Regions from separate parts of the Rhizobium sp. rho-13.1 genome, predicted to be linked through region 1. Evidence: predicted binding sites of a transcription regulator. Region 1 holds the regulator's gene; each other region holds the start of a gene.
What was found. The regulator LexA, encoded in region 1, represses DNA repair genes until DNA is damaged. The targets are predictions, from matches to a motif close to TGTTCNNNNTGTGTTCNG.

Region 1 (5,869 bases):
GGCATGCTTGCGGAAGAGGCCGCCCACGGTCGCGCGATGCTGTTTGCGCCCGTCTATATCGGCTGCGGCGCGATTATCTGGTTCGAGTTGCCGGGCAATCCGCCGCTGACGGGCATTGCGGCGGGCTTCCTCGTGCTCGCCGCCGTTTGCCTCCTGAAACACAATCTGAGCCCGATGCTGCGGCATCTGGCGTTCGCTGCGGCGCTGGGCCTGCTCGGCATGCTTCTCGCTGAGTGGGAGACGTGGCGGGCCTCGACGATCATGCTGGACTCGCCCGTGACCACCACCATCACCGGCCAAGTTCAGCGCCGCGAAGTGGACGATAAAGGGCGGTGGCGCTACGTGCTGGATCTGCTGGCGACAGACGCGCCTGTCGTTCGGCGGCCACCGGAGCAGATATCCCTTCTTGTGCGCGGCCAGGATGTACCGTTCGAACTCGGAGATGTGGTTGAGGGCAGGGCCCGGTTAAGCCCGCCAGCAGGCCCTGCGCTGCCCGGCCTCCACGATTTTGCGTTCACTGCCTATTTCGAAGGCACCGGTGCCAACGGTTTCTTCTACGGTACGCCGCAACTGATGATGGCCAGCGTCGACGACACCAGCGAGCGAACCACGCTCCAAAGGATCGACCGCTGGCTGACTGGGCTGCGCGGCCATATCGGAGACCGAATCCGCTCGATCCTGCCCGGCGACACCGGCGCCTTCGCGGCTTCGCTGGTCAACGACGAACGTCGGGCGATTTCGCCGGAAACGACGGATGCCCTAAGGGTGTCCGGCCTCGCCCATATCATCGCCATCTCGGGACTGAATATGGCTTTGTCGGCCGGTATCTTCTATGTCGGCCTCCGGCATGTACTGAGCCTGTTTCCCGGATTGGCGCAGGCTTTTCCGACCAAGAAAATTGCAGCCGTCGGTGCGCTGATCACCGTCACCGCCTATTATTTCATTTCCGGCTTCGGGGTATCGGCCGAACGGGCCTTCATCATGATGGCGATCATGCTGGTCGCGGTGCTGTTCGACAGACCATCCTTCAGCCTGCGCAATGTCGCCCTATCGGCCATCGCCATCCTGGTGCTCTCGCCGTCGCAGATCCTCGGCCCGAGTTTCCAGATGTCCTATGCGGCGACCATCGCCCTTGTATCCGGCTATTCGCTATGGAAGGGACGTCCGCCCCGCGAGCGGCGGTTTGCCGCTTTCCGGGCACCGATGCCGGTGCGGGCGGTCAGCCGCTTCTTCACAGGCGTCGCCATGACATCGTTCATCGGCGGCGCGTCGACGGCGATCTTTTCGATTGAGCATTTTCACAGGCTGGCGACCTATGGCCTCGTTGCCAACCTTGCCGCCATGCCGGTGGTGTCATTCATCGTCATGCCGATCGGCATGCTTGCCATGCTGATGATGCCTTTCGGCCTAGACGGCGTATTCTGGCTAGTCACCGGGTGGGGACTCGATATCGTCATGGTCATCGCAAAGACGGTGGCGGCATGGGGTGGCAATGTGCCCTTCGCGCGCCTGCCTGCCGGACTTTTCCCGACCATTATTGCCGGCTTCCTGCTGATGACGGTGCTGCGGACGCCTATGCGCCATGCCGGCGCGTTGCTGATTGCAGCCTCGGTGACCTTCGCCGCCTTCCAACCGTCTCTCCAGAAATCGGAACTGCTGATTTCGGAGGATGGCGAACTCGTCGCCCTGTTCCGGCAGGGGCGCCTCGAGCGCAACCGCGAACGCCCCCCGGATTTTATCTATCAGCAATGGAAGCGAGCCCTGCTGGTGTCAGAGGATACGCCGCCGCAAATGCTGCCGCCGGACAACTCGACCCCGTCCCATTCCGTTCGTGGCCGCCCCTCGACCCGTATGGATGCGGAGCATCAGGCCACATTGCGGTCAGCAATGGAAACTGCTCTGGACAATGCGGTCGACGGCGGGTTTGCCTGCCATGGTCGCGATTGGTGCGTTGCCATGCTCGAGACGGGCGCGATGCTGGTGACTATCTCCGACGCGGCTTATCTGGGGCCGGCCTGCGATACCGCCGACATTGTCATCACGCCGGTCAAACTTCGCCTTGATCGCTGTCGGTCCGGTGCAGTGCTCTACACCGGCGCTTCGTTACGCAAAACAGGTTCCATAGAGGTCAACTTAAGCTCTCCTAAGCCAGAGTTCATCACCGCGTTCAGCGCCCTTGACCGTCCATGGGAGAGGCATCGAGCCTACGACTGGCGAAAGCCCGCTTTCACCGGTACCGACGCCACGTCACCGGTCAGTGATACCGGCGGATGAGGCCGACAAGCCGCCCCTGGATCTTCACCCTGTCCGGGCCGAAGATGCGGGTCTCGTAGGCCGGGTTGGCTGCCTCGAGTGCAATGGAGGCACCTTTGCGGCGAAAGCGCTTGAGCGTGGCCTCCTCGTCATCGACGAGGGCGACGATGATGTCGCCGGGGCTCGCCGTACTGGCATTTCGGATGATCACCGTATCGCCGTCGAAGATGCCGGCCTCGATCATCGAATCGCCTCGCACCTCGAGCGCGTAATGCTCGCCGGCGCCGACCATGTCGGCTGGAACCATGATGTCGTGGGTGTTGTTCTGGATCGCGGCAATGGGAACACCGGCAGCGATTCGGCCCATGACCGGCAGCGAGACGGAGCCGCTGCGGTCGTCGACTGCGGGCTTTGTCGGCGCTGCGGCAACAGCCGGCGTCTTGCCAAGGCTGCCTTCGATGACGCTCGGCGAAAAGCCGCGCCGTGGCTGCGCATTCGGGTTATAGGCCTCGGGAAGCTTGATGACCTCGATGGCACGCGCCCGGTTCGGCAGGCGGCGAATGAAGCCGCGTTCCTCCAGCGCCGTGATCAGCCGATGGATGCCTGATTTCGACGCCAGATCCAGCGCATCCTTCATTTCATCGAAAGAAGGCGGCACGCCGGACTCTTTCATTCGTTCGTGAATGAAGAGAAGCAGTTCCTGTTGCTTGCGCGTCAACATCGTTTTTCGTGCTCCAAGTGCGAAACAAAGCCAGAACGGACACTATCTGTTCCATATGTGTTCCGCAAGTGACTAAATCTTTGTGAACGCCGTTGGAATAATCGCGTTTTTGGAAGATCATGTCGCGCTGCGGTCGCTGACGGCTTCGCAGGGTGGAGACAAACCATGACAGCAGCCTACCCGATCGACCATCTGGTCCTGCCGACCTGTGATATAGCCTCTGCGCGCCAGCGGCTGAGCAAGGTCGGCTTCACTGTCGCTGCCGATGCACGGCATCCCTTTGGTACTGAAAATGCTTGCGTTTTCTTTGCCGACAAGACCTATCTCGAGCCACTCGGCATTGCCAGTCTCTCGGAGTGCGAGGCGTCGGCGCTGGCCGGCAATGTCTTCGTCGCGCGCGACCAGGCTTTCCGGTTTCGCGTCGGCGACGATGGTTTTTCCTCCATTGCCTTCGCAACCGGCAATGCTGAAAGCGACCAGCAGCGCTTTCTCGACAGCGGGGTCTCGGGCGGCAAGATCCTCGAGTTCGAAAGGCCGTTGCGCATGCCGGACGGGTCCGAATCGATCGCCGGCTTTCGACTTGCCTTCGCTGCAGATTTGCGTGCCCCGGATTTCTTCGTTTTCACCTGCGAGCGCATCAATGCGATGCCGACGGATCGCAGCGCGCTGGAGAGGCATCCGAACGGCGTTCTCGGCATTTCGCGCATTGTACTGTCCTCCGCCAGTCCGGAGGCGTTTTCCGGGCTCATCAGCGAAGTTGGCAATGGTGCCGCAATCGCTCCGCATTCCTTTGGCATCACAGCATCGTCGGCCAATGTGGAAATCGACATCTTGAGCGGCGAGGGGATGGAGGCCTTCTATGAGGTGGCGCCATCCGGTGAAGATCCGGGCCTGCGGGGGCGGGCAATCGTCTTTGCCGTTCGCGATCTTTCCGTGACAGAAGCGCATTTGGCTGGTAACGGCGTGACCTACACACGCAAGAGCAACACTATTCTGGTGAAGGCCGCTCCCGGGCAGGGGGCATTGTTTGCCTTCGAGGAGACAGCATGAGCCATTCGACAAATTCGGACGTGGTCGCCGGCGAAGGCCCCGGCAAGGTCACTTTCTCCAACAGCAAGCGCCTCTCGCTGATTGCCGGTCCCTGCCAGATGGAGAGCCGCGACCATGCCTTCACGATAGCCGGCAAGCTCAAGGAACTCTGCGCCTCGCTCGGTATCGGGCTCGTCTACAAGTCGTCCTTCGACAAGGCCAACCGCACATCCCTGTCCGCCCAGCGCGGCCTTGGGCTGGAAGCGGCTCTGGAGATCTTCGCCGATCTGAAGCAGGAATACGGTTTCCCGGTGCTCACCGACATCCACACGGAAGAGCAGTGCGCGCTTGTCGCCAAGACCGTGGATGTCCTGCAGATCCCGGCTTTCCTGTCGCGCCAGACCGATCTTCTGGTCGCTGCCGCCAAGACCGGCCGCATCATCAACGTCAAGAAGGGTCAGTTCCTCGCCCCCTGGGACATGAAGAACGTGCTGGCCAAGCTTAACGACAGCGGAAACCCGAATATCCTGCTCTGCGAACGCGGAGCCTCCTTCGGCTACAATACGCTGGTCTCCGATATGCGCTCGCTGCCGATCATGGCGGCGATGGGCGCTCCGGTGATCTTCGATGCTACCCACTCCGTGCAGCAGCCCGGTGGCCAGGGCGCATCGTCAGGCGGCCAGCGCGAATTCGTGGAAACCCTTGCCCGCGCGGCCGTTGCCGTCGGCGTCGCCGGCGTCTTTATCGAAACCCACGAGGATCCCGACCATGCGCCGTCCGATGGCCCCAACATGGTGCATCTGAAAGACATGCCGCAGCTGCTCGAAAAGCTACTGGCATTCGACGCCATCGCCAAGGCCTAGCATCTGCGGGAGCGTTCAACAGGCTGACATGATCTTGGTTTAGTCGGCTATGACGTTCCCTCATTCGAAGCGCGTGATGGCATTGTAATTGTCACGCCTTCGATTTAGAGATTTCAATCGATTATAACCAGCGAGCAGGAACCAGCCATGACCGCAATCACCGACATTATCGCCCGCGAGATTCTCGACAGCCGCGGCAACCCGACTGTCGAAGTCGACGTATATCTGGAAGACGGCAGCATGGGTCGCGCCGCAGTCCCGTCGGGCGCCTCGACAGGTGCCCACGAGGCAGTCGAATTGCGCGATGGTGGCTCGCGTTACCACGGCAAGGGCGTCGAAAAGGCTGTAGAAGCCGTCGATACCGAGATTTTTGAGGCCATCGGCGGTCTCGATGCTGAAAACCAGATCCAGATCGACAACCTGATGATTGAGCTGGATGGCACGGCCAACAAGTCCCGCCTCGGCGCCAACGCCATCCTCGGTGTATCGCTCGCCGTCGCCAAGGCCGCTGCCCAGAGCGCCGACTTGCCGCTCTATCGCTACGTCGGCGGCGCTTATGCCAGCCTTCTGCCTGTGCCGATGATGAACATCATCAACGGCGGTGCCCACGCCGACAACCCGATCGACTTCCAGGAATTCATGATTCTCCCCGTCGGTGCAGAAACCTTCTCCGATGCCGTCCGCATGGGCTCCGAAGTTTTCCACGTGCTGAAGAAGGAGCTGTCGGCCCAGGGTCATAACACCAATGTCGGCGACGAAGGCGGTTTCGCACCGGGCCTGAAGAGCGCGCCGGAAGCCCTGGACTTCATCATGAAGTCGATCGAGAAGGCCGGCTATCGTCCCGGCGAAGACATCTACCTCGGCCTCGATTGCGCTGCGACCGAGTTCTTCAAGGACGGCAAGTACGTTCTCGAAGGCGAAGGCCGCACGCTGGAGCCGGGCGCCATGGCTGAATACCTTGCCGAACTCGCTGCCAAGTATCCGATCCTGTCGATCGAAGACG
Region 2 (5,869 bases), 270 kb from region 1:
GTACCCATCGACACGACACGGACCTCATCGCCGTATTTTTCGCCGAACAACGCCATGGCGCCTTCTGCAATCGCATCGTCGACGCTCATAAGCCGCGTCGACACAGGCGCATTCTGCAGCACGATCTCGTTGGCCATTTCCTCGACGACCTTCAGTTCCTCGACCGACATAGGTTTCGGATGCGAGACATCGAAGCGAAGGCGCTCTGGCGCCACCAGTGAACCCTTCTGAGCGACATGGGTGCCAAGCACCTCGCGCAGCGCCTCGTGCAGCAGATGGGTCGCGGAATGATTGGCGCGCAGCCGGCCGCGGCGATCATGATCGACCGTCAGCACAACGGGGTCGCCGATCTTGATCGTGCCGGTTGCGACGGTCGCCACATGGGCAAACAACCCATCGCCGCGCTTCTGCGTATCGGACACGGTCAGCTTGACGCCCTCGCCGGCAATCACGCCCGTATCGCCCATCTGGCCGCCGGACTCGGCGTAGAAAGGCGTCTGGTTGACGACGATCTGCACCGTCTCGCCCTCGGCAGCGCTGTCTAGAGATACGCCATCGCGGACGATCGCCTGGATTACGCCTTCAGCGGTCTCGGTGTCGTAGCCCAGGAATTCCGTCGCGCCGTTCTTGTCCTTCAGTTCGAACCAGACGGTCTCCGTCGCCTTGTCGCCGGAGCCGGACCAATGGGAGCGGGCCTCGGCCTTCTGGCGGGCCATCGCATCGGTAAAGCTGCCGACGTCGACGGCGATGCCGCGCTCGCGCAGCGCATCCTGCGTCAGGTCAAGCGGGAAGCCGTAGGTGTCGTACAGCTTGAAGGCCGTCTCGCCATCGAGCATATCGCCCTTGCCCATGGTGGCGGTGGCGTCGGACAGCAGTGACAGACCACGGTCGAGGGTCTTGTGGAAGCGGTTTTCCTCGAGCTTCAGCGTTTCCGAAATCAGCGATTCCGCCCGCACCAGCTCCGGATAGGCGCGGCCCATTTCCTGCACCAGCGTCGGCAGCAGCTTGTACATCAGCGGATCGCGGGCACCGAGCAGCTGAGCATGGCGCATGGCGCGGCGCATGATCCGACGCAGCACATAGCCGCGACCTTCGTTTGACGGCAGCACGCCGTCGGCAATCAGGAAGGCCGACGAGCGCAGGTGATCGGCGATGACCCGGTGGCTGGCCCGGTTATCGCCGATAGCCATCACTCCGGTTGCTTCCTCGGAGGCCTCGATCAGCGCCCGGAAAAGATCGATGTCGTAATTGTCGTGCTTGCCCTGCAGCAGCGCCGCCACGCGCTCGAGGCCCATGCCGGTGTCGATCGACGGACGCGGCAGGTCGACCCGCTCGTCCTTTGAAAGCTGCTCGAACTGCATGAAGACGAGGTTCCAGATCTCGATGAACCGGTCGCCGTCTTCGTCGGCGGAACCGGGAGGCCCACCCCAGATATGGTCGCCATGATCGTAGAAGATTTCCGAACAAGGACCGCAAGGGCCGGTATCGCCCATCGCCCAGAAGTTGTCGCTGGTCGGAATGCGGATGATGCGGTCGTCGGACAGGCCGGCGATCTTCTTCCAGAGGTTAAAGGCATCGTCGTCCGTGTGGTAGACCGTCACCAGCAAGCGCTTGGCGTCGATATCGAATTCCTTGGTGATCAGGTTCCAGGCAAGCTCGATGGCCTGCTCCTTGAAATAATCGCCGAACGAGAAATTGCCGAGCATCTCGAAGAAGGTGTGATGGCGGGCGGTGTAGCCGACATTGTCGAGGTCGTTGTGCTTGCCGCCGGCGCGCACACATTTCTGTGCCGAGGACGCAGTCTTGTAAGGGCGCTGTTCCAGCCCCGTGAAAACGTTCTTGAACTGCACCATGCCGGCGTTGGTGAACATCAGCGTCGGATCATTGCGCGGCACGAGCGGGCTCGACGGAACGATCTCGTGCCCATTCGTCTTGAAGTAGTCGAGGAAGGTCGACCGGATTTCATTTACGCCGCTCATGCTATGCCCTTATCGCTGCCGTCGGCAGTCCCCATACAAAATCCACTGGCTTTTATCGCTCGCTCTCGATCCTGTCCAGCCGCACGAACGAAAGCGGCCGCACATCCCGAAAGACGTGCGGCCGACAGCTTGAACTTACCCTTCGACCTTGCGGCCGGTACCGTTACATATCGGCGGCAACGTCGCCGTCGTTGGCATCGGGACCGCCGTTCACCAGCAGCTTGTCGGCGATCAGGCCGGCACTCTGGCGCAGCATCGTCTCGATCTCCTTTGCCAGTTCCGGATTGTCGCGCAGGAAGATCTTGGCGTTCTCGCGACCCTGCCCGAGGCGCTGGCTGTTATAGGAGAACCAGGCACCGGACTTCTCGACGATGCCGGCCTTGACGCCGAGATCGACGAGTTCGCCGGTCTTCGAGACGCCTTCGCCATACATGATGTCGAACTCGACCTGCTTGAAGGGAGGCGCCATCTTGTTCTTGACGACCTTGACGCGCGTCTGGTTGCCGATGACCTCTTCGCGATCCTTGACCGCACCGATGCGGCGGATGTCGAGGCGGACCGAGGCGTAGAATTTCAGCGCGTTACCGCCGGTCGTCGTTTCCGGCGACCCGAACATCACGCCGATCTTCATGCGGATCTGGTTGATGAAGATGACCATCGTGTTCGACTTCGAGATCGACGCGGTCAGCTTGCGCAGCGCCTGGCTCATCAGGCGTGCTTGCAGGCCTGGCAGGCTGTCGCCCATTTCGCCTTCGATTTCAGCTCGCGGCGTCAAGGCCGCAACGGAGTCGATGACCAGAACGTCGATGGCGCCGGAGCGTACCAGCGTGTCTGTGATTTCGAGAGCCTGCTCGCCGGTGTCGGGCTGCGAGATCAGGAGGTTCTGGAGATCGACGCCGAGCTTGCGGGCATAGACCGGGTCGAGCGCATGTTCGGCGTCGACGAAGGCGCAGATGCCGCCCTTTTTCTGGGCTTCGGCAATGGTCTGCAGCGCCAGCGTCGTCTTGCCCGAGCTTTCCGGTCCATAGATCTCGACGATACGCCCCTTCGGCAATCCACCGATGCCAAGTGCGATATCGAGGCTCAAGGAGCCCGTGGATACTGTCTCGATCTCGACGATGCTTTCATTCGAGCCGAGCTTCATGATCGAGCCCTTGCCGAATGCCCTCTCGATCTGAGAGAGTGCGGCTTCGAGCGCCTTGCTTTTGTCCACCGATTTTTCCTCTACGAGCCGCAAACTATTCTGTGACATGAGATCCACCTTTAGGTTATTGAAGCCGCACAGGCAATGAAGCAGTTGATGTCGTTTTTGTACTTGATTTGTTCCGGTTCCGCAAGGGGCCTTCAAATAATTGAAACAAAAAGGTAAAATGACCTTTGTTCTATATTTGTTTTCCTTTTTTGCCGCAAAGACTTAGGCGATCCTCAGCAGGCTTTCTGGGGTTTGCAAATGCGGGTCGATTCGGCTCTTTCGAAATGACCGGGGCTGGGTATGTCTAAGCAAATTCTCGTGCTCGGCGGCGCTCACATCGACAGGCGTGGCCGCATCTTCGGAGAGACCGATCCAGGCGCCAGCAATCCGGGCGCTTGGTTCGAGGAACCGGGCGGCGGCGGCTTCAATGCGGCCCGCAATCTCGCCCGGCTTCACCATGACGTGCGGATGATCTCGCCTCGCGGCGGCGATGCTCTTGGCGACATGGTGGCGGCCGCCGCCCGCGAGGCTGGCGTCGACGACCGCCCGTTCGTCTTTCTCGATCGCACGACGCCGAGCTACACGGCGATCATCGAAAAAGACGGAAACCTGGTCATCGCGTTGGCCGATATGGAGCTCTACAAGCTCTTCAGCCCTCGCCGCCTGCTGATCCGCGCCATCCGCGATTCATTCGCATCGGCGGACCTCATTCTCTTCGACGCCAATCTGCCGGCCGAAACACTGGCTGCGATTGCCCGCAAGGCGGTCGATCTCGGCAAGCCGCTGGCAGCCATTGCCATCTCCCCGGCCAAGGTCGTGCGCCTCAAACCCTGCCTTGCCGATATCGACTATCTGTTTCTCAACCAGTCGGAAGCCGCAGCCCTCACCGGCAGCAGGCCGGACGATCCGCTGCAGTGGGTGAGCCAGTTGCAGGCCCTTGGTCTCAAGGGTGGCGTCATCACGCGAGGGCAGCAGCCTCTCGTCGCCTTTGACGGCCGCATCACCCTCACCTTGGAGCCGCCAGCTGTGGACGACGTCGCCGACGTCACTGGCGCCGGCGATTCGCTAGCGGCCGGGGTGCTTTCGGCGCTGATGGACGGTCTCGATCTCGCCGAGGCGGTGCGCCACGGCGCTGCAGCGGCCGCAATCACGGTTCAGTCGCCGTTTGCAACGGCCGCTAATCTGTCGCCGGAGCATCTTCGTCAGGTTCTCGCCCTTGTCGGCGCGCCCAAAATACTGTCATGAAGCCCCATCCCGCCCATCAAACCCGCAAATTCAGGTGGACAAGACCATGACCAAACCATTTTCCGCGCTGTTGCCGATCTCCTATTCAAGCGAAGTTGCCGCTGCCAAGGCACGCGGCGCACCGATCGTCGCGCTCGAATCGACGATCATCACCCATGGCATGCCCTATCCCGGCAACATCGACATGGCCCGCAGCGTCGAGGCGATCATCCGCGAGGAAGGCGCCGTCCCGGCCACCATTGCTGTCATCCACGGAACGTTGCACATCGGTCTTGAACCGGCCGAGCTCGAGAGCCTCGCCCAGACCACGGACGCGATGAAAGTATCGCGCGCCGACCTAGCCTTTGCAATTGCGGAGCGCCGCACCGGGGCAACCACGGTTGCAGCCACGATGATTGCGGCAGCCCGGGCTGGCATCAAGGTGTTTGCCACCGGCGGCATCGGTGGTGTGCATCGCGGCGCCGAGACCAGCTTCGATATCTCGGCCGACCTCGAGGAGCTGGCACGTACCGGCGTCATCGTTGTCTGCGCCGGCGCCAAGGCAATCCTCGATATCCCGAAGACGCTGGAAGTCCTGGAGACCCGTGGTGTTCCCGTCGTCACCTTCGGCAGCCCGGAATTCCCTGCCTTCTGGTCGCGTGCCTCCGGCCTGCCAAGCCCGCTGACGCTGAACAGCCCGGCGGCAATCGCCAATTTCCAGACTATGCGCGAGCAGCTGGGTATCGATGGCGGCATGCTGGTTGCCAATCCCGTGCCGGAGGAAGACCAGATCGAGCGCGAGGAAATGGAGATCTACATCGAGCGCGCGCTCGACAGCGCCGAGCGCGAGGAAGTGGTCGGCAAGGCCGTCACGCCCTACCTGCTCAGCACGATCTTCGACATCACTGGTGGCCGCAGCCTGAAAACCAACATCGCGCTGGTCGAAAACAATGCACGGCTCGCTGCCGAAATCGCCGTCGCTCTGGCGGATTAAGCAGAAACGTCGCGCACCGAAGCTGCCGCGCCGGTCTCCGGCGCGGTTTTTCGTTTCAGGACGCTAGCAGGAAACCTCCCGTGCCAGATATCTTACCTCTAGCCGACGCAGGGCCACGCGACAGCCGCATACCGCTGGCAGCCCTGATACTTGGCGGCGCTGCCATCGGTGGCTCACCGATTTTCGTACGCCTGTCTGAGGTGGGTCCGCTTGCCACGGCGTTCTGGCGTGTGGCGCTGGCGCTCCTGCCGCTACTTCTCGTCTCACTCGCCAGCCGCCGGAAGTCCGCTGTTCAACCGCGTAACCTGTCGGAATGCTTGATGCTGGTCCTGCCGGGGCTGTTCCTCGCCACGGATCTCGTCACCTGGCACCTCTCCATCCACATGACATCCGTTGCCAATGCGACGCTGCTTGCCAATCTGGCGCCGATTTTCGTCGCAGCCATCGGCTGGCTGTTCCTCGGCGCCCGGATCACCACAC
Region 3 (5,869 bases), on a different contig from region 1:
CAGAGTAGCACTCATCACCGGGGGCACCCGCGGCATCGGCGCCGCCATTTCCATGGCGTTGCACAATGCCGGCTATCGGGTCGTCGCGACCTATGCCGGCAACGATGAAAGAGCCGAAGCCTTTAACAGCGTGACGGGCATTGCCGTCTATCGCTGGGACGTCACGGACTACGAGGCTTGCGGCAAGGGCATTGCCCAGGTCGAGGCTGACGTCGGCCCGGTGGAGATCCTGGTCAACAACGCCGGCATCACCCGCGATGCGATGTTCCACAAGATGACGCCGCAGCAGTGGCATGAGGTGGTGAATACGAACCTGAACGGTCTTTTCAACATGACGCACCATGTGTGGGCGGGCATGCGGGAGAGAAATTTTGGGCGGGTCGTCAATATCTCGTCGATCAATGGCCAGAAAGGCCAGATGGGCCAAGCCAACTATTCGGCCGCAAAGGCGGGGGATATCGGCTTTACCAAGGCGCTGGCGCAAGAAGGCGCTGCCAAGAACATTACCGTCAATGCGATCTGCCCTGGCTATATCGGCACGGAGATGGTGCTGTCGGTGCCGGAAAAGGTAATGAACGGTTATATCCTGCCGCAAATTCCGGTTGGCAGGCTGGGGGAGCCGGAAGAAGTTGCCCGTTGCGTCGTATTCCTCGTTGCCGATGACGCCGGGTTCATCACCGGCTCCACGATCACGGCAAATGGCGGCCAGCTTTTCGTCTGACGGATTTATCTTCGTCTATGAAGTGGCGAGCTAGCGGCGTGCATTCCGCGGGCGCGAGCGAACAGGCACGAGCACCCGGCTTTGCTCCTTGCGCTGGGCCGCCCGCACGGCAACGGTCGAGGTAACGGCAGCGGCAGCGATGACACCCAAAGCAGCGATATATGTGACGAGTTCAACCATGGAAAAGTCGATCCTTTCGGCGAGCACCCGGTAGCCCGGCTCAAACAATATTGCTCGCGTTCCATCAATATCGGTACAGCAACACCGAATTGAAAGGGGTTGAAGTTCACGTCATCGTCAACAGTGTGTTGACGGCATGAAAAAGGGCGCCGAAGCGCCCAATTCCAACTTCATGCCGAAGCTTAGCGGCAACGTGCTTCGTAGCGCTGGCCATAACGGTCGCGATAGATGCAGTAGCCACGACGTTCCGAGTGGCCGATCAGGTTACCGACGAGGCCGCCTGCAACGGCGCCGACAGCAGCACCGCCCCAGCTATTGGTGACGGCACCACCGATGACGGCACCGGTGCCTGCACCAATGGCTGTGCCGCGCTCTTCCGGCGTGCACGATGCGAGTGTGCCGATGAGTGCAACTGCGATAATCAGTTTTTTCATGTCTTGCTCCCTAGATAATAGACCATATTGGTCTAGCACAAATTACGAATTAAATCCGCCCCATCAGGACGAGCACCAGAATGATGACGACGATGAGACCAAGGCCACCAGAAGGACCATAACCCCAGCTGCTGCTGTAGCCCCAGTTTGGCAGTGCGCCCACCAGGAGCAATACGAGTACGACGAGCAGTATCGTGCCGAGCATGGTCAGTTCCCTTCACTTCGAAAGCATTTGTTTGCTGATGCCATAAACGCGGCTCACATAAAGTTGTTCCCGCCAACTATCTCGATTATTTGGGACAATGGCTTATTGGGGAGATTTTATAGCCGGCTCAGCGGTTTTTCATGGCTGGATGCTGCTCTCGCCCTGAAGATGCTGTCACGTCGGCGCCGACGACGATTCATCATCTGGTGCTTTTGGCCGGCGTAGTGACGATATCTAGGCGTGAACGGATCATGAATCCGGGCGAGTCAGCGATTCGTAGCCTCTTTGTTCCGGGGGCGTTCCAAACCGCTCCCGCAGGTCGTCCGAGGCCACTTTGCTTCCCGTCTGTGGCAAATGACCAGTATTATCCGGGTGTCTAAAAAATTGTTTTGCCTTCCGGGCCTTGCCTTTGCCACCTAGGCTGGTCATCTGTGGGGAAGCTTACAACAAGCGTTCCTGACCCTGAAGGCTGCTGCGCCTCATCTTCGCATGGACCAATGACCCTGACTTCGCAGCCCATGATTTTGAGCGGTCGCGGTGTAACCGCGGTGCTCGGACCGACAAATACCGGCAAGACCCATTACGCCATCGAGCGCATGGTCGCGCACGGCAATGGCATGATCGGCCTTCCGCTGCGGCTTCTGGCGCGCGAGGTCTACACGCGGCTTGTCGAGAAAGTCGGTATCAAGAACGTTGCGCTGTTTACCGGCGAAGAAAAGATCGCCCCGCCTAACGCCTGTTACTCCGTCTGCACTGTCGAGGCGATGCCGCGCGAGACGCGGGCCTCTTTCGTTGCCATCGACGAGGTGCAACTCGCCGGCGATCTCGAGCGCGGTCATATCTTCACTGATCGTATCCTGCATCTGCGCGGCCGCGACGAGACATTGCTTCTCGGCGCGGGCACCATGCGGCCGATCCTGGAGCATCTGTTGCCGGGAATTACCGTTGTCGAGCGGCCAAGGCTTTCCCATCTTGCCTATGCCGGCCAGAAGAAGATTACCCGGCTGCCGCAGCGTAGCGCCATCGTCGCGTTTTCAGCGGATGAGGTCTACGCCATTGCCGAACTGATCCGTCGCCAGCGCGGCGGGGCGGCCGTGGTCCTCGGTGCCCTAAGCCCACGCACGCGCAATGCCCAGGTCGAGCTTTACCAGAACGGCGATGTCGAATACCTCGTCGCTACCGATGCCATCGGCATGGGCCTCAATCTTGATGTCGATCACGTCGCGTTTGCCCAGGACAGGAAATTCGATGGCTACCAGTTCCGTCATCTCAATCCTGGTGAACTCGGGCAGATTGCCGGCCGTGCCGGTCGCCATCTGCGCGACGGGACGTTCGGTGTTACCGGCCAGGTCGATCCCTTCGATGCCGATCTCGTTCGCCGCATCGAGAGCCACCAGTTCGACAACGTCAAAGTGTTGCAATGGCGCACGAAGGATCTCGACTTTTCCTCCGTCGCCGCGCTGAAGCTCAGCCTCGATGCGCCGCCGCGCATCCATGGGCTGACACGTTCGTTGCCTTCCGTCGACCAGCAGGCTTTGGAGCAACTGACCGGTTATCCGGAGGTTGCGCGCCTCGCCGTCGGCCGGGCGAATGTAGAAAAATTATGGGAAGCCTGTGCATTGCCGGATTATCGGCGTATCACACCGGCCCAACATGCCGATTTGATTTCGTCCCTGTTTTCCGATCTCGTGCAACATGGCACGGTGAACGAGGATTTCATGGCCGAGCAAGTCCGGCGCGCCGACCGGACCGATGGCGAGATAGACACGCTTTCGGCGCGAATCGCGCAGATAAGAACTTGGACCTATGTTTCGAATCGGCCCGGTTGGCTTGCCGATCCGACACACTGGCAAGAAAAGACGCGGGAAATCGAAGATCGATTGTCCGACGCGTTACATGAAAGGTTGACGAACCGCTTTGTTGATCGCAGGACATCTGTGCTCATGAAGCGCCTGAGAGAGAATGCAATGCTGGAAGCTGAAATCAGTGTAAATGGAGATGTCTTCGTCGAAGGGCATCATGTCGGGCAGTTGACCGGGTTCCGGTTCTCTCCTATCGGCGGGACTGACGGTCCCGACGCCAAAGCCGTGCAGAACGCGTCGCTCAAAGCGCTGGGTCTGGAATTCGAGGCGCGCGCTGCCCGCATTCATGCGGCAGGCAACGGCGATCTGGCGATCGGCTCCGATGGTTCGGTGCGCTGGCTCGGCGACCCCGTGGCGCGGCTTACCGGCAGCGACCATATCATGCGCCCACGCGTCATCCTGCTTGCCGACGAGCAGCTGACCGGCCATGCGCGCGAACATGTTGCCGCCCGCATCGAGCGCTTCGTCAATCATCACATTTCGACGGTGCTGAAGCCGCTCGACGACCTCTCTCGCGCTGAAGACCTGCAAGGCCTTGCCAAGGGTCTGGCTTTCCAGGTCGTCGAGAACCTCGGCGTGCTGTCCCGCCGCGATGTCACGGAAGAAGTGAAGTCGCTGGACCAGGATGCGCGCGCCTCGATGCGCCGCTATGGCATCCGCTTCGGCGCCTATCATATTTTCGTTCCAGCATTGCTGAAGCCGGCTCCGGCTGAGCTCATCACCCTGCTCTGGGCGCTGAAAAACGACGGCATCGACAAGCCGGGCTATGGCGATCTCATCCCGGTCCTGGCTGCCGGCCGCACATCCGTGGTCACGGATTCGACCTATGAGCGCACCTTCTACAAGCTCGCCGGCTTCCGTTTCCTTGGCAAGCGTGCCGTGCGCATCGACATTCTCGAGCGCCTTGCCGATCTTATCCGGCCGCTGCTGCAGTGGAAGCCCGGCCAGCCTTCCCGTCCGGACGGTGCCTATGATGGCCGGCGCTTCACAACGACGACGGCGATGCTGTCCATTCTTGGTGCTACGCTCGACGATATGGAAGAGATCCTGAAGGGCCTCGGCTATCGCGCCGATGCCGTGCCGGCCGAAGAAGCTGCAATTCACCTCAGCAAGCAGGACGCTACGCCAGTCGCTGCGACAAACGTATTGGCACCAGTCGACGGATCCTCTACGCCGCACCCAGAGACAGCTGAAGCCGAAGCTGCCGTGGCGACCCAGTCAGAGGCCGTCGCGGAAACAGTCGCGGAAGTGTCCGCAGCGGTTTCGGAAGATGCTCCTGTTGCCGAGCCGGAAGCCGCCAAAGACGTTGCGCCTGAAAGCGCAGCAGAGGCTGCCGTTACCGATGTGGCTCCGTCAAAAGCTGCGGCCGAAGGCGCTCCAGTCGACGCGGTCGCTGCCGAGCCGCCGAAGCCGGTATTGCTGTGGCGGCTGGGTGGCCGCAACGACAACCAGCGTCCGGCTCCGCGCCAGGGCGAGCGCCGTGGTCAACAGGGTCCACGCGCTGGCCAGGATCAGGCCAATGCGCAGCCAAACACCAATCGTCGCCCATCCGGCGACCAGCCGCAGGGCGAAGGCAATCGCGAAGCACGCGACAATCGCGGCGGGCCGCGCGGTGGCAAGGACGGCGGCGGCGGTCGTCCGCCGCAGCAGCAGGGCAAGCGTCCCGATCATCGCGGCGGCGAGCGCAATGAGCGCAATGACCGTGGTGGAGAGCGCAACGATCGAAACAATCGCCCGGCGGCTCAGCCGACACGCTTCGAGGCGAAGCCACCTCGCAAGGAAAAGCCGATGGATCCGGATTCGCCCTTCGCAAAGCTGGCCGCGCTCAAGGAGCAGATGAAGAAGTAAGCCATGGTGGACGAAAGACAGGTCTCAAGCGGTTCGCGACAGCGCATCGACAAGTGGCTGTTTTTCGCCCGCATGATAAAATCCCGCTCGCTGGCGCAGACCTACGTGCTTAAGGGCAACGTACGGATCAATGGCGAGCGCATCATCCAGCCGAGCCATGGCGTCAGGCCCGGCGACAAGATCGAACTGTCGCTGGAACGACGGGACATAGTTCTCGTTGTCAGACTGCCCGGGGAGAGGCGAGGTCCTTTCGAGGAAGCCAAGCTGCTGTATGAGGACATCACGCCGCCACCGGATGAAACGAAGAAGCTGACCCTGTTCGAACAAGCGCTGCGCGACCCCGGCGCCGGGCGCCCGACGAAGCGCCAGCGCCGCGAGATCGACCGGCTGATGGCGGACGACGAATAGAATACGATGCCGGCAGGCTTGAGATTTAGAGACTGTTTAATCTTGAAATCTGCCGACAAAGCCGATACCTGACGAGCAACCCGCTGAGACAGCCGGTTTACTTGCCTCCGGGACGAGGCAGGTTGCCGGTACCCGATGGAAAGGCGCGACGTTCCAGGTCGTGCGTCCCCGGAAAACTTGAAAAATCCTGGAGTTCATCATGACCTACGTC

Region 2: the regulator LexA is predicted to act here: its motif matches at 3,358-3,375, upstream of recA (recombinase RecA).
Region 3: the regulator LexA is predicted to act here: its motif matches at 1,816-1,833, upstream of EQW76_RS11890 (helicase-related protein).

What each region holds. Positions count from the first base shown of each region.
Region 1 covers NZ_SCFL01000001.1:225,306-231,174, forward strand. Annotated here, with positions in the region: gene EQW76_RS01345 (ComEC/Rec2 family competence protein) at 1-2,274, shown strand, start outside; gene lexA (transcriptional repressor LexA) at 2,255-2,974, opposite strand; gene EQW76_RS01355 (VOC family protein) at 3,140-4,024, shown strand; gene kdsA (3-deoxy-8-phosphooctulonate synthase) at 4,021-4,866, shown strand; gene eno (phosphopyruvate hydratase) at 5,014-5,869, shown strand, end outside.
Region 2 covers NZ_SCFL01000001.1:499,468-505,336, forward strand. Annotated here, with positions in the region: gene alaS (alanine--tRNA ligase) at 1-1,979, opposite strand, end outside; gene recA (recombinase RecA) at 2,143-3,231, opposite strand; gene EQW76_RS02695 (carbohydrate kinase family protein) at 3,472-4,416, shown strand; gene EQW76_RS02700 (pseudouridine-5'-phosphate glycosidase) at 4,463-5,389, shown strand; gene EQW76_RS02705 (DMT family transporter) at 5,470-5,869, shown strand, end outside.
Region 3 covers NZ_SCFL01000003.1:135,844-141,712, forward strand. Annotated here, with positions in the region: gene phbB (acetoacetyl-CoA reductase) at 1-721, shown strand, start outside; gene EQW76_RS29035 (hypothetical protein) at 752-901, opposite strand; gene EQW76_RS11880 (YMGG-like glycine zipper-containing protein) at 1,084-1,335, opposite strand; gene EQW76_RS11885 (DUF3309 family protein) at 1,385-1,540, opposite strand; gene EQW76_RS11890 (helicase-related protein) at 2,038-5,250, shown strand; gene EQW76_RS11895 (RNA-binding S4 domain-containing protein) at 5,254-5,658, shown strand; gene fdxA (ferredoxin FdxA) at 5,858-5,869, shown strand, end outside.